Regions from separate parts of the Neorhizobium sp. T6_25 genome, predicted to be linked through region 1. Evidence: riboswitches for the same ligand, from Rfam matches in the RefSeq annotation. Region 1 holds a riboswitch; the other holds the start of a gene.

What was found. Region 1 has a riboswitch for S-adenosylmethionine ahead of C5L10_RS26395 (O-succinylhomoserine sulfhydrylase). Riboswitches for the same ligand answer to the same signal wherever they lie in the genome.
Region 2: another riboswitch for S-adenosylmethionine. It lies ahead of metA (homoserine O-succinyltransferase); the one in region 1 lies ahead of C5L10_RS26395 (O-succinylhomoserine sulfhydrylase).

The regions. Positions count from the first base shown of each region.
Region 1 is NZ_PVBL01000026.1:3,870-10,639, reverse strand. It holds gene argF (ornithine carbamoyltransferase) at 1-770, shown strand, start outside; gene C5L10_RS26410 (Hsp33 family molecular chaperone) at 983-1,972, shown strand; gene C5L10_RS26405 (tannase/feruloyl esterase family alpha/beta hydrolase) at 2,011-3,597, opposite strand; gene apaG (Co2+/Mg2+ efflux protein ApaG) at 3,713-4,105, opposite strand; gene C5L10_RS26395 (O-succinylhomoserine sulfhydrylase) at 4,278-5,462, opposite strand; SAM riboswitch at 5,506-5,584, opposite strand; gene C5L10_RS26390 (2'-deoxycytidine 5'-triphosphate deaminase) at 5,657-6,751, shown strand.
Region 2 is NZ_PVBL01000012.1:43,083-49,852, reverse strand. It holds gene C5L10_RS17430 (ABC-F family ATP-binding cassette domain-containing protein) at 1-622, opposite strand, end outside; gene C5L10_RS17425 (thiamine diphosphokinase) at 626-1,282, opposite strand; gene C5L10_RS17420 (MoxR family ATPase) at 1,378-2,217, shown strand; SAM riboswitch at 2,271-2,348, shown strand; gene metA (homoserine O-succinyltransferase) at 2,407-3,327, shown strand; gene C5L10_RS17410 (VWA domain-containing protein) at 3,339-4,520, shown strand; gene C5L10_RS17405 (aldose epimerase family protein) at 4,604-5,626, shown strand; gene C5L10_RS17400 (methyl-accepting chemotaxis protein) at 5,927-6,770, shown strand, end outside.

The sequences.
Region 1 (6,770 bases):
TCGAAAAGCCCTCCACGCGCACCCGCGTATCCTTCGATGTCGGCATGCGCCAGCTCGGCGGCGAAACGCTGTTTCTGTCGGGTACCGAAATGCAGCTCGGCCGCGCCGAGACGATCGGCGATACGGCCAAGGTCCTGTCGCGTTACGTCGATGCGATCATGATCCGCACCACGGATCACGCCCGCATGCTGGAGCTTGCCGAACACGCGACCGTGCCGGTCATCAACGCCCTGACCGACGATACGCATCCCTGCCAGATCATGGCCGATATCATGACCTTCGAGGAGCATCGCGGGCCGATCGCCGGCAAGACGGTCGCCTGGACCGGCGACGGCAACAACGTGCTGCATTCCTTCGTCGAAGGTGCCGCCCGTTTCGGCTATCGCATGAACATGGCGGTGCCGATGGGCTCGGAGCCCTCCGACAAGTTCCTCAACTGGGCACGCAACAACGGCGGCAACATCATGCTTTGCCATGATGCCGAAAAGGCGGTTGCTGGCGCCGATTGCATCGTTACCGACACGTGGGTGTCGATGAACCAGGAGCACAAGGCACGCGGCCACAACGTCTTCCAGCCGTTCCAGGTCAATGCCGACCTGATGAAGCGTGCCGACAAGGATGCGCTGTTCATGCACTGCCTGCCGGCCCATCGCGGCGAGGAGGTCACCGACGAGGTGATCGACGGTCCGCAGTCGGTCGTCTTCGACGAGGCTGAAAACCGCCTGCACGCGCAGAAGTCCATTCTCGCCTGGTGCTTCGGCGCAGTCTGAGTTCAACGTCCCGGATGGAGGACGCGGAGAGCCGGCGGCGGCAATCAACCTTGATTTCCGCCCAGCAATCCCCCATTTGTCGGCTTTCAACAATACGCCGTCTTCTGGACTGGCGTTTCAACACACATCGTCGACGTCTTTTCCTCCGGCCAGCGGTTCCGCTTGGGCTGGCGCTTGTGTAAAGGTTTGGGTCGGCGCGAAGGAGTGAAGTCATGGCGGAAGCGACTGTGGAACTCAACGAACTCGACTTTGCCGGAGACGATCGGGTCGTTCCCTTCCAGGTGGAAGGTCTCGACGTGCGCGGCCGTGCGGTCCAGCTCGGGCCGCTGCTCAACTCCATCCTCAGCCGTCACGAATATCCGGGCCCGGTCGCGCGGCTGCTTGCCGAGGCGATCGTGCTGACGGCCCTGCTCGGCACCTCGCTGAAATTCGACGGCAAGTTCACGGTGCAGACCAAGGGCGACGGCCCGGTCGATCTGCTGGTCGCGGATTTCTCGACGCCCGACAGCCTTCGTGCCTATGCCCGTTATGATGAAGAGGCGCTGGCCGCTGCTGTCGAGGAAGGCAAAACCTCGCCGCCCGATCTTCTCGGGCAGGGAGTGCTGGCGTTCACCATCGACCAGGGCCGCGGCATGCAGCCGTATCAAGGCATCGTGCCGATGGACGGTTCATCGCTCGAGGAGATTGCCGGCGTCTATTTCCGTCAGTCGGAGCAGATCCCGACCAAGGTCCGCCTGGGCGTCGCCGAGCTGTTCGACCGCGATGCCGATGGCAAGCCGCGTCACAATTGGCGGGCAGGCGGGCTTGTCGCGCAGTTCCTGCCGCACGCGCCTGAGCGCATGCGCCAGCCGGACCTGCATGGTGGCGATGGTGACGAGCGCGATTTCGAATTCACCGAGGACGATTCCTGGGCCGAAGCCCGCACGCTGGTGGAAACGATCGACACCGATGAGCTGACAGACCCGCGGGTCGCAATCGAACGGCTGCTGTTTCGCCTGTTCCATGAGCGCGGCGTCCGGGTCTATGCGCCGCACCCGGTGTTCGATCGCTGCAGCTGCTCGCGCGACAAGATCAAGGGTGTTCTCTCGGGGTTCTCTGCCGAGGAGATCGAGGCGAGCGAGGAAGACGGGGAGATCGCCGTCACCTGCGAGTTCTGCTCGACCACCTATCGCTACACGGCGGACGAATTCGCCGCAGCCTGATCATCGAACGGCGGGAGTTTCCTCCCGCCGTTTTCATTTCAAGGCATCTTGCATTCGAAGTTCGCGCCGTCTTTCAGATCGCCACTGCCGGAATATCTGGCTGATTGAGGATAGGGGCAGAGCGGCCGCGTCATCACCGGCTTACCCTCCTTGATCTGCTTCGCCTGGATTACCGTCGGCGCCTTGCCGTTCTCCACCCAGTCCATCAGCGGCGTGAAGGCATCGAAGACATCCGTGCCGTAGCCCGCGGTGCAGTGAAACATGCCGGGCACCATGAACAGGCGGTAGAACTCCGCCGTCCGCTCGGCGCCCATCTGTTTGCGGACGGCTTCATAATAGTTGACGCCCATCATCGGGTTGAGCGCCGGGTCGGACCAGCCGAAATAGGTGATCATCCGCCCACCGCGTTTTTGGAATTCGCTGAGATCGGGGTTGGTGGCGTCGACGATCTCGCGGATCGCGCCGATCTTCGGATATTCGCTATCGAAGTCGAATGTCTTCCAGTCGATCGCCTTTCCGGAGGCGGGCAGCATCGCCATGTTCTTGACGAAGGTCTCGCCATAGGCCAGCTGCCGGCTCGGTCCCTGCTCGGATACCATCCACATGTCCCAGCCGCTCACGCCGGTCGGATCGACACCCTCGGTGCCGAACTGTACGCCGGGGAAAATCGTCTCCCCCTTGATCTTCACCCCGCCGGCGAGCGTCTTCAGCGTTTCCACCTGCGCCGGCGTAAAGCAGTCGGAACCGCCTGCCTCGCAGGTATTCAGGTCCTTGGCCGGATCGAAATTGCATTGGCGAGGATCGGTGATCAGCCCGTCCTTGGCACCGTCGATCGCATCACATTTGTCCATCACCGCCTTGGCGAGCACCGGAAGCTGAGCCCGGCTGATCGGCGCCTTGAGCAGAGCCCGCGCATTCCAGACGCCCCAGATCTGCGTATTGGTGAGATCGAGAACCGGAGCTCCGGCGAGGATGCCGTCGAAATCGCCCGGATAACGCTGCGCCGCCATCAGGCCCTGGCGTCCGCCGGTCGAGCAGCCATCCCAGTAGGAGAAGGAGGGATGCCGGTCGTAATAACGCGCGGCAATCGCCTTGGCGGTGTCGACCGTCACATGCACCGCGCGTGAGCCGTAGTCGATCAAGAGGTCAAGGTCTTGTGCAAAATCCCCGAGCTTGTAGGTGGCCGCATCGTGGCCGGTATTTTGCTGGACGGTGAGGAAGCCTTTCGAAAGCGCCGCATTGCGGGTGGCGACCCGTGACGCTGCGGCAAGATCCTCGCCCGCGTAGCCGCCATTGCCGAACATATAGAGCCGCCGGTTCCAGTTGTCCGGCAGGGTGATCTCGAAGCGAACCTGCGGCCGGATATAGCCGGTTACCTGGCAATGGCCGGGGACCGCTCCCACGCCGGCCACGTGCGTGGCCTTCAGCGTCGTGACCTCGGCAAAGGATTGGCCGTTCAGCATGCCGCAGGCGATCTGCGGCGACACGGTGGCGGAAGTGAAATCCGGCCTGTCCTTCTGATCGATGAAACTGCTCTTGTTTTGTGCGAGTGCCGGGGTGAAGGCCGCAAGCGCCAGAAATGCGCAGGGCGCCAGCAGAATGGCCCGCTTGATCGATCGTGTCATCAAGTTCTCCTCCCAAAGACCGGTTGACGACGTCAAGATGCCGCAGGAGGGAAGGGGTAACAAATAGAAAAACCGACGCTGCCCATAACCTGTAGGTTGTCGTCGGTAGCGCGGTCTAGTTGAGGACGCGCATCAGGCCCGGCGAATCCAGCGAGAAGGCCGGGATCGTCACCTCGAAGGTCTCGCCTTCATCGGTCTGCATGTCGTAATGGCCGAACATCAGTCCGGATGGTGTGTCGAGAGGACAGCCCGAGGAATATTCGTAGCTGTCGCCCGGCTTCAGCCGCGGCTGTTCGCCGACGACCCCCGGCCCGTCCACTTCGTCGACGATGCCGTTCTGGTCGGTGATGTGCCAGTAGCGATGCACCAGCTGTACGGTGAGCGTCGAATGGTTTTCGATGACGATGCGATAGCCCCAGACATAGCGGCTCTCTTCCGGATTGGATTGCTCCTCCAGATAGTAGGGTTCGACGGCGACATCGATATCTCTTGTCCGGGCGCGATACATGCGACACCTCAACAAATCTAACTTGGTTCGATATTGTACAGAGGCGCCGCAACGTCAAGAAATCTCGCGGTTTGAACAACCGAGTGTGAGCATTTGTTGAAGTTAAGGATAACCGGGATGGTGAATTTCTGGTCGATCCACCACCCCGGCCACTATCTTGAAAAGCGAACGCTTACACGCCGGCCTTAGAAAGCGCCCGGGCGAAATCCTCGATCAGGTCGTCGGTGTCCTCGATACCGGCCGACAGGCGCACGGTGCCGGGCGAGATGCCGAGTTCGGCACGGGCCTCGTCCGTGAGGTTTTTGTGCGTCGTCGTCGCCGGATGGGTAATCAGGCTCTTGGAATCGCCGAGATTGTTGGAGATCTTGACGATTTCCAGCGCGTTCTGCAGCTTGAAGGCCGCTTCCTTGCCGCCCTTCAATTCGAAGCAGACGAGCGTCGAGCCGGCCTTCATCTGCCGGGCGATGATATCGGCCTGCGGATGGTCCTTGCGGCCGGGATAGATGACCCGGGCCACCTGTTTCTGATCGGCGAGGAAGTCGGCGATCTTCGACGCGCTTTCCGTCTGCTGCTTGACGCGCAGCGGCAGGGTCTCGATGCCCTTCAGCAGCGTCCAGGCATTGAACGGCGACATCGCCGGACCGGTATGGCGGAAATAGTCGTGCAGGTTCTCGTCGATCCAGGCCTTGTCGGAAAGCACGACGCCGCCGAGGCAGCGGCCCTGGCCGTCGATATGCTTGGTCGCGGAGTAGACGACGATATGCGCGCCGAGTTCCAGTGGCTTCTGGTAGAGTGGGGTCGCAAACACGTTGTCGACGACGACCTTGGCGCCGATCTGGTTGGCGAGCTTGGCGACGCCGGCAATATCGACCACTTCGAGCGTCGGGTTGGTTGGGCTTTCCAGGAAGAACACCTTGGTCTTCGGCGTGATCGCCTTTTCCCAGTTTTCAAGGAAGCGGCCGTCGACCAGCGTGCATTCGATGCCGTATTTCGGAGCGAGCGTCTCGACCACCCAGCGGCAGGAGCCGAACAGGGCGCGGGCCGCGACGATATGGTCGCCGGCCTTCAGCTGGCAGAGGATCGCGGCGGTAACAGCGGCCATGCCCGAGGCGGTGGCGCGCGCGTCTTCGGCGCCTTCCAGCATGCACATGCGCTTTTCGAACATGTCGTTGGTGGGGCTGCCGTAACGCGCGTAGATGAAACCGTCCGTCTCGCCCTTGAAGCGGGCTTCGGCCGCTTCCGACGTGTCATAGACGAAGCCTTGGGTCAGGAAGATCGCTTCCGAGGTTTCGCCATATTGCGAACGCAACGTGCCGCCGTGTACGAGTTGGGTTGCCGGGCGCCATTTGTTAGTCATGCGTGTCCTCTTTCAGAACAAAAAAACCGGTCGCATAAGCAGACCGGTTTCGCACCCGGTCTTTTTAGCCACTTATTTAACGTGGCTGCAAGCCGACCGGCCAAATCACCACGGGATAAGATTGGCATAGCGCCGCGCCCCGCTTGCGTCAATGGCTCGCATTTGGTTTTGTCGCCTCGAAACTTGAGAGAGACATGATGGCTCGCGAAACAGGAATTCTGGCGGACCGCGCGATCGCGGCGCTTTTCGACAGTGGACGGCTGATCTCCGAGCGGGAGCTCGACCTGGATCAGGTTCAGCCCGCCAGCCTCGACCTGCGCCTCGGCGCCAAGGCTTTTCGCGTCCGCGCGAGCTTCATGCCGGGCCCGACGAGCCTGGTCTCCGACAAGCTCGATCGGCTGAAGCTACACGTGATCGACCTCTCCGAAGCCGCGGTGCTGGAAACCGGCTGCGTCTATATCGTGCCGCTGATGGAACGGCTCGACCTGCCGGCCAACATGTCTGCTTCCGCCAATCCGAAAAGCTCGACCGGTCGGCTCGATATTTTTACCCGCGTCATCACAGATTACGCGCAGGAATTCGACAAGATCCCGGCCGGTTATTCCGGCCCGCTCTACCTTGAAATCTCGCCGCGTACTTTCCCGATCGTGGTGCGCCGCGGTTCGCGCCTGTCGCAGATCCGTTTCCGCGTCGGCAACGCGCTGCTCGGCGAGCCGGACCTTCTGCAACTCCATAACGACGAAACCCTGGTCGCCTCCGCCAAGCCGAATGTCTCGGGCGGCGGCATCGCCCTGTCGATCGATCTTTCCGGCGACAGCGTCGGCCTGATCGGTTATCGCGGCAAACACCACACGGCCGTCGTCGATGTCGACAAGAAGGCGCAACACGACATCTTCGATTTCTGGGAGCCGCTTTACAGCCGCGGCCGCAACGAACTGATCCTCGATCCCGACGAGTTCTATATCCTCGTCTCGCGCGAGGCGGTGCATGTGCCGCCGCTCTATGCGGCCGAGATGACGCCCTTCGATCCGCTGGTCGGCGAATTCCGCGTCCACTATGCCGGTTTCTTCGATCCCGGCTTCGGCCACGAGGCGGCGGGGGGACGGGGCAGCCGGGCGGTGCTCGAAGTGCGCAGCCACGAAGTACCCTTCATCCTCGAAGACGGCCAGATCGTCGGTCGCCTGGTCTACGAACACATGCTCGAAAAACCCGAAGGCATGTACGGCGCAGGCCTCGGCTCGAACTATCAGGCACAGGGCCTGAAACTGTCGAAGCATTTTCGCGTCTGACACCGCCTCCGGCTTGACA
Region 2 (6,770 bases), on a different contig from region 1:
GCCACGCTTCGAACTCGCCGAAACCGCGGTTGAGGCGTCGCGACGTGCCGCGATCGAGCCAGACGGTGGCATTCGAGACCTTTTCGAGGAAGCGCCTGTCGTGCGAGATCACCACGAGCGCGCTTCTCGTCTTGCGCAGCTCCTCTTCCAGCCATTCGATGGTCGGCAGGTCGAGATGGTTGGTCGGCTCGTCGAGCATCAGGATGTCCGGTTCGGGCGCCATGACGCGGGCAAGTGCTGCGCGTCGGGATTCTCCGCCGGAGAGCGTGTTCGGGTGTTCCTGGCCGGTGAGGCCCAGATGTTCGAGCAGATAGGTGACGCGATAGGGATCGTCGCCCGGGCCGAGGCCTGCTTCGGCATAGGCCTGTACCGTCGAATAATCGGCGAAATCCGGCGCCTGTTCGAGATAGCGGATGGTCGAGGACGGATGGCGGAACACCTCGCCCGACTGGGGCTCGACCATGCCGGCGGCGATCTTCATCAGCGTCGATTTGCCGGAACCGTTGCGGCCGACGAGGCAGATGCGGTCGCCCGGCTCCACCTGCATGCCGGCGCCGGCGAGAAGCGGCGCGCCGCCGAAGCTCAGGAAAATATCGTCAAGTTTCAGAATTGGGGGCGCCAACAGTCAGGCTCCTGTAAAGTCGTGGGGGCGGGCGAGGATCATCGCCTTGCCTTTCCTCAAATGGAATTCCACCCGGCCTTCTGCAACGTTCGAGACGGTGCGCGAGGAGCCGAAGGGGAGTGAGAAGTTGTCGAGCGGATAACGTGCGCCGATGATATCGAGCCCCTCCAGGTCGGAAAAGCCGATGACCGAAAACAGCGAACCCTTGGGCAGGTCCAGTGTCCTTATGCCCGGCAGCAGCGGCACGGCCTCCTCGTCGCCCGACGTCAGCAGGATGTCGAGGTCGCGTTCGGCCAGGCTCATGGCGTGAAAGAGATGCTGAAGCGCGTGGTCGCTGCGCTCGCCGCCGAGCGCGCCGGCAAGGATCAGCCCTGTCGCGCCGCGTTCGATGGCTTCGGCCGTCGCGATCTCGCCGTCAGTCTCGTTCTTGGCCGGCGGAAAGGCCTGCCGTTCGACCTGCGGGAACTGCGCGATCAGCGCGGCGTCGGAGGAATCGAAATCGCCGACCCAGAGTTCCGGCTTCACGCCGAGCGCTGCCGCATGGCGCATGCCGCTATCGGCCGCGATGAAGCGGCTGCCGGCGATCGTGTCCCGCAGGCGGTCGGTGACGCGCAAGTTGCCGCCGAGCAGAATGGTGAAGGTCGAATGGGTCATGCGCATTGCCCATAGCGCAAAGCCGGTGGAAAGGGAAAGCTGTTGCGCCGTCACGGGTGAGCTTTTAGTTTGCGGCGCGTTTTACCGATCAGGATCACGAGATGCAGTTTCAGGGTACAGCGGACTATATTGCCGACAAGGATCTGATGGTGGCGGTCAACGCTGCGATCCGGCTCGAACGTCCGCTGCTGGTGAAAGGCGAGCCCGGCACCGGCAAGACCGAGCTTGCGCGGCAGATGGCCGCCGCCCTCGGGCTCGATCTGATCGAGTGGAACATCAAGTCCACCACCAAGGCACAGCAGGGGCTCTACGAATACGACGCCGTCTCGCGGCTGCGCGACAGCCAGCTCGGCGACGAACGCGTCCACGACGTGGCCAACTATATCCGCCGCGGCAAGCTGTGGCAGGCCTTTGCCTCCGAGAGGAAGCTCGTCCTGTTGATCGACGAGATCGACAAGGCCGATATCGAGTTCCCGAACGACCTGCTGCAGGAACTCGATCGCATGGAATTTCATGTCTACGAGACCGGCGAGATGGTGCGCGCCAAGGTCCGGCCGATCGTCATCATTACCTCCAACAACGAGAAGGAACTGCCGGACGCCTTCCTGCGCCGCTGTTTCTTCCACTATATCCGCTTCCCTGACGTGGATACGCTCGCCCGCATCGTCGAGGTCCATTATCCCGGTATCAAGCAGGCGCTGGTGCGCAACGCGCTGACGCAGTTCTACGAGATCCGCGAGATGCCGGGGCTGAAGAAGAAGCCCTCGACCTCCGAAGCGCTCGACTGGATCCGGCTGCTGGTCTCGGACGATGTCGATCCGTCGGACCTGCGTGGCGACGTCAAGACCGCGCTGCCGAAGCTGCATGGCGCTCTCCTCAAGAACGAGCAGGACGTGCATCTCTTCGAGCGGATGGCCTTCCTGGCGCGGCGGGAGCGCTGAGCGGAAGATTATGCTCCCATTGACGCCGGTCGTAGCAAGGCGTATTTGAGCTTTCGAGAATTCGTGGTGATTTGGCCGGCCGGCTTGCAGCCACGTTAAAAAAGTCGCTAAAGGGCCGCGAGAAGATGTCTTCCCACGGACCGGTCGCGATTTATTTTGCCGCCGGTTTTATTTTTGTTGGGTTGAGACATGCCGATCAAAATTCCCGATACGCTGCCCGCATTCACTACGCTCGTTTCCGAAGGCGTGCGGGTGCTGACCGAAACCATGGCTGTACGCCAGGACATTCGTCCGCTGCAGATCGGGCTCCTCAATCTCATGCCGAACAAGATCAAGACCGAGCTGCAGATGGCGCGCCTCGTCGGCGCCTCGCCCCTGCAGGTCGAGTTCTCGCTGATCCGCGTCGGCGGCCACAAGGCCAAGAACACCTCGGAAGATCACCTCCTGTCCTTCTACGAGACCTGGGAAGAGGTGAAACACCGCAAGTTCGACGGTTTCATCATCACAGGCGCGCCGATCGAGACGCTTCCCTTCGAGGACGTCACCTATTGGGACGAGATGAGACAAATCCTCGACTGGACGGCGACCAACGTACATTCGACCATGAATGTCTGCTGGGGCGCGATGGCGGCGATCTACCATTTCCATGGTGTGCCGAAATACGAGCTCAAGGAAAAAGCGTTCGGCGTCTATCGCCACCGCAACCTGGTGCCGTCCTCGATCTATCTCAACGGCTTTTCGGACGATTTCCAGGTTCCGGTGTCGCGCTGGACGGAAGTCCGCCGCGCCGACATCGAGAAGAACCCGGACCTCGAAATCCTGATGGAATCCGAGGAAATGGGCATCTGCCTGGTGCATGAGAAAGCCGGCAAGCGGCTCTACATGTTCAACCATGTGGAATACGATTCGACCTCGCTGGCCGACGAATATTTCAGGGACGTCAATGCCGGCGTGCCGATCAAGATGCCGCATAACTACTTCCCGCATAACGACGATACGCTGACGCCCTTGAACCGTTGGCGCAGCCATGCACATCTTCTGTTCGGCAACTGGATCAACGAGATCTACCAGACGACCCCTTACGACCTGGAGAAGATCGGTACCGAATAGGTTTCGACGCGATGTTCATTCCCTTCTTCCTTCACCTCAAGGAAGCGAAGATCCCGGTGACGCTCCGGGAGTTCCTCGACCTTCTCGAAGGCATGGAGGAAGGGATCGCGGATTTCGATGTGGAGGCCTTCTACTTTCTCGCCCGCACCGCGCTGGTGAAGGACGAGCGGCATATCGACAAGTTCGACCGGGTCTTTTCGTCCTTTTTCCGCGGGCTCGAGGCGGTCTCCGGGGAGCCTGGCCTGGACGTCGCCAATATTCCCGAAGAATGGCTGCGCAGGCTCACCGAGAAACATCTGACCGACGATGAGAAGAAGCTCGTCGAATCGCTCGGCGGTTTCGAGAAGCTGATGGAGACCTTGCGCCAGCGGCTGGAGGAGCAGAAGGGCCGGCATCAGGGCGGCTCGAAATGGATCGGCACCGGCGGCACGTCACCTTTCGGTGCCTACGGCTATAATCCGGAAGGTGTGCGGATCGGCCAGGACCAGTCCCGCCATCGCCGGGCGGTAAAAGTGTGGGACAAGCGGGAGTTTGCCGATTTCGACGACAAGGTGGAGCTCGGCACCCGCAACATCAAGCTGGCGCTGAAGCGGCTGCGCCGCTGGGTGCGGGAGGGGGCGGTCGAGGAACTCGACCTGGCCGGCACGATCCGCTCCACCGCCGAACACGGTTATCTCGACGTTCAGACCCGGCCCGAACGGCGCAACGCCGTGAAGCTGCTGATGTTCTTCGATGTCGGCGGCTCGATGGACGACCATATCCGGGTAGTCGAGGAGCTGTTCTCGGCAGCCCGCGCCGAGTTCAAGCATATGGAGCATTTCTACTTCCACAACTGCCTCTATGAAGGCGTGTGGAAGGAGAACGGCCGCCGATCCGACCGGACGCCGACGCTCGACCTGATCCGCAGCTATGGCGCCGACTACAAGGTGATCTTCGTCGGAGATGCCTCGATGAGCCCCTATGAGATCACCCATGCGGGCGGCTCCGTGGAGCACTGGAACCAGGAGCCGGGCGAGGCCTGGATAAGGCGCGTCACCGAGCATTTCCACCGCTGCGTCTGGCTCAACCCGGTGCCGCAGGACCATTGGAGCCATACGACCTCGATCGGCTTCATGCGGCAGCTGATGACCGAGCGGATGTTCCCGCTGACGCTCGGTGGACTGGAACAGGCGACGCGTGCGCTCACGCGCTAAAGCCTTTTTTCTTCTCCGCGGCGTTGCGGGTCGCCGCCAAATCGCGCAGGTTGCCGCAAACATATCGGTGGAGGAGCAATCTCATGGCGGACCAGAATTTCGAAGTTTTCGGCACCACGGAAAAGGGCGAAACCGTCTATCGTGTCAGGATCTCCGGCGGCGGGCTCACTGCGAGCGTCATCACCTGGGGCGCGGTGATCCAGGACCTCAGGCTCGACGACCACCAGCCGCCGCTCGTGCTCGGCTTCGAACAGTTTGACGATTACCTGAACCATTCTCCCTATTTCGGCGCGACGCCCGGCCGTTCGTCCAACCGTATCGGCGGTGGTCGTTTCACGCTGGACGGAAAGCAATATCAGCTGGAACTGAACGAGCGGGGCGTGACCCATCTCCATGGCGGTTCGGACGGCATCGGCCGCAGCAACTGGACGATCGTCGAACATGCTGCCGACAAGGTGGTGCTGAGGATCACCGATCCCGACGGCCGTGCCGGCTATCCGGGAGACTGCACGGTCACGGCGACCTACCACCTCAAGAGCGACGGCGTTCTTTCCGTCGTCTACCAATCCACCACGGATCAGCCGACGCTCGCCAATATCTGCCAGCATACCTATTTCAATCTCGACGGTCGCGAGGACGCACTCGATCACGACATCATGATCGCCGCCGACCATGTGCTCGTCTTTGACGACAAGCAGGTGCCGACCGGCGAGCTGATGGCGGTCGCAGGCACGCCCTTTGACCTGCGCGACATGGGGCCGATGAAACGGTTCGACGGCGATGCCCAGGTCCTGTTCGATCACAATTTCTGCCTGTCGCCGGAACGTACGGCCAAGCGTTCCGTGGCTTTGGCGCGCAGCATCCATTCCGGCGTGTCGCTGGAAGTTCGCACCACCGAGCCGGGCGTGCAGCTTTATGCCGCCTTCAAGCTGCAGCAGATACCCGCAGAGGGTCTCGATGGCCGCCACTATGGTCCGTTCGCCGGGTTCTGCCTCGAAACCCAGGTCTGGCCGGACGCCATCAACCATGCCGATTTCCCAAATGCCGTGCTGCGCCCGGGCGAGGTATTGCTGCAGGAAACCGACTATGTCTTTTCAAAGCAATGATCGCCGCCGGCCTCGTCCGGGTCGGGATTATCTGCGGCTGAGCAAATAACCCTGATCATACAGGCCCGGCTTGCTTCGGTGTTCATGTAAAATTGGTAAGCTGCGGATTCCATTTGCAATTCTATCGTTGCGCAAGGTTCCCGAAGCCAAGTTACCGCTGCCCGTTTTACATTGTGGAACGCAGTTGGATTTTGATATTAGCTAAATTTCAACTGATTTCGGCATAGTTTTCTTCAGGATTGGCATGGCCGCCCGCCGGGCGGCTGCCCTCCGCCTCCGCGGAGCACATTCGAGGGACATATGAACGAGATCAGCATCAGGAAGCCACTGTCGAGAAGGCTTACCTTCTTCGGTTTTGCAGCCGTGCTTTTCGCGAGCGTGGTGATCGGCGGGCTTGCCTGGGAACGGCAGTCGAGCATGACCGAGCAGGCGCTGCAGACGGAGCTCGACAGCGATCTCGCGGTCATCCAGGACGACATGGCGGCCCAGGGGCGTGCCGCATCCGCGCTGGCGCTGACGATCGCGTCCCTGCCGGAAACCTCCCCGCTCATCCTTGCCAACGATCGGCAGGGCCTGCTCTCGCGCTACTCCAACATGAAGACCGTGAAGGAGGCGAGCGGCCTTGAAATGATCACCTTCGTCACGGCGGCGGCCGATGTCGTTGCCCGCGTTCACGATCCGGATGTCTTTGGCGACAACGTTAAGGCGCGCCGCAAGATGGTCGCAACCTCTCTCGGCGACAAGAAACTGGTTGTCGGCATCGAGACCGGCCGCACTGCGGTCAGCCTGTTCGCAACCGCGCCGGTCGTCACGGACGGCAAGGTCATCGGTGTCGTGGACGTCGGGCTGAAGCTCGTCGATGCCTATTTCTCCCGGCTGACCAAAGAAGTGAACGCCCATGTCACCCTCTATACCAAGGGTGCCGACAAGTTCGACAAACAAGCCTCCACCCATGGCGGCAATCCGATCCTGACGGCGCCGGAGCTGCAGGAGGCCTATGACAAGGGCGCCGTGCGACGCTACGTGGACATCGGCGACAAGCATTATGCCGTCGAGGCGGTGCCGCTCCTCGACTTCTCGGGAACCAAGGTCGGCGTTCTCGAAATCGCATCGGATATCACGCCGCTGGTCGCTGCCAGCGAAA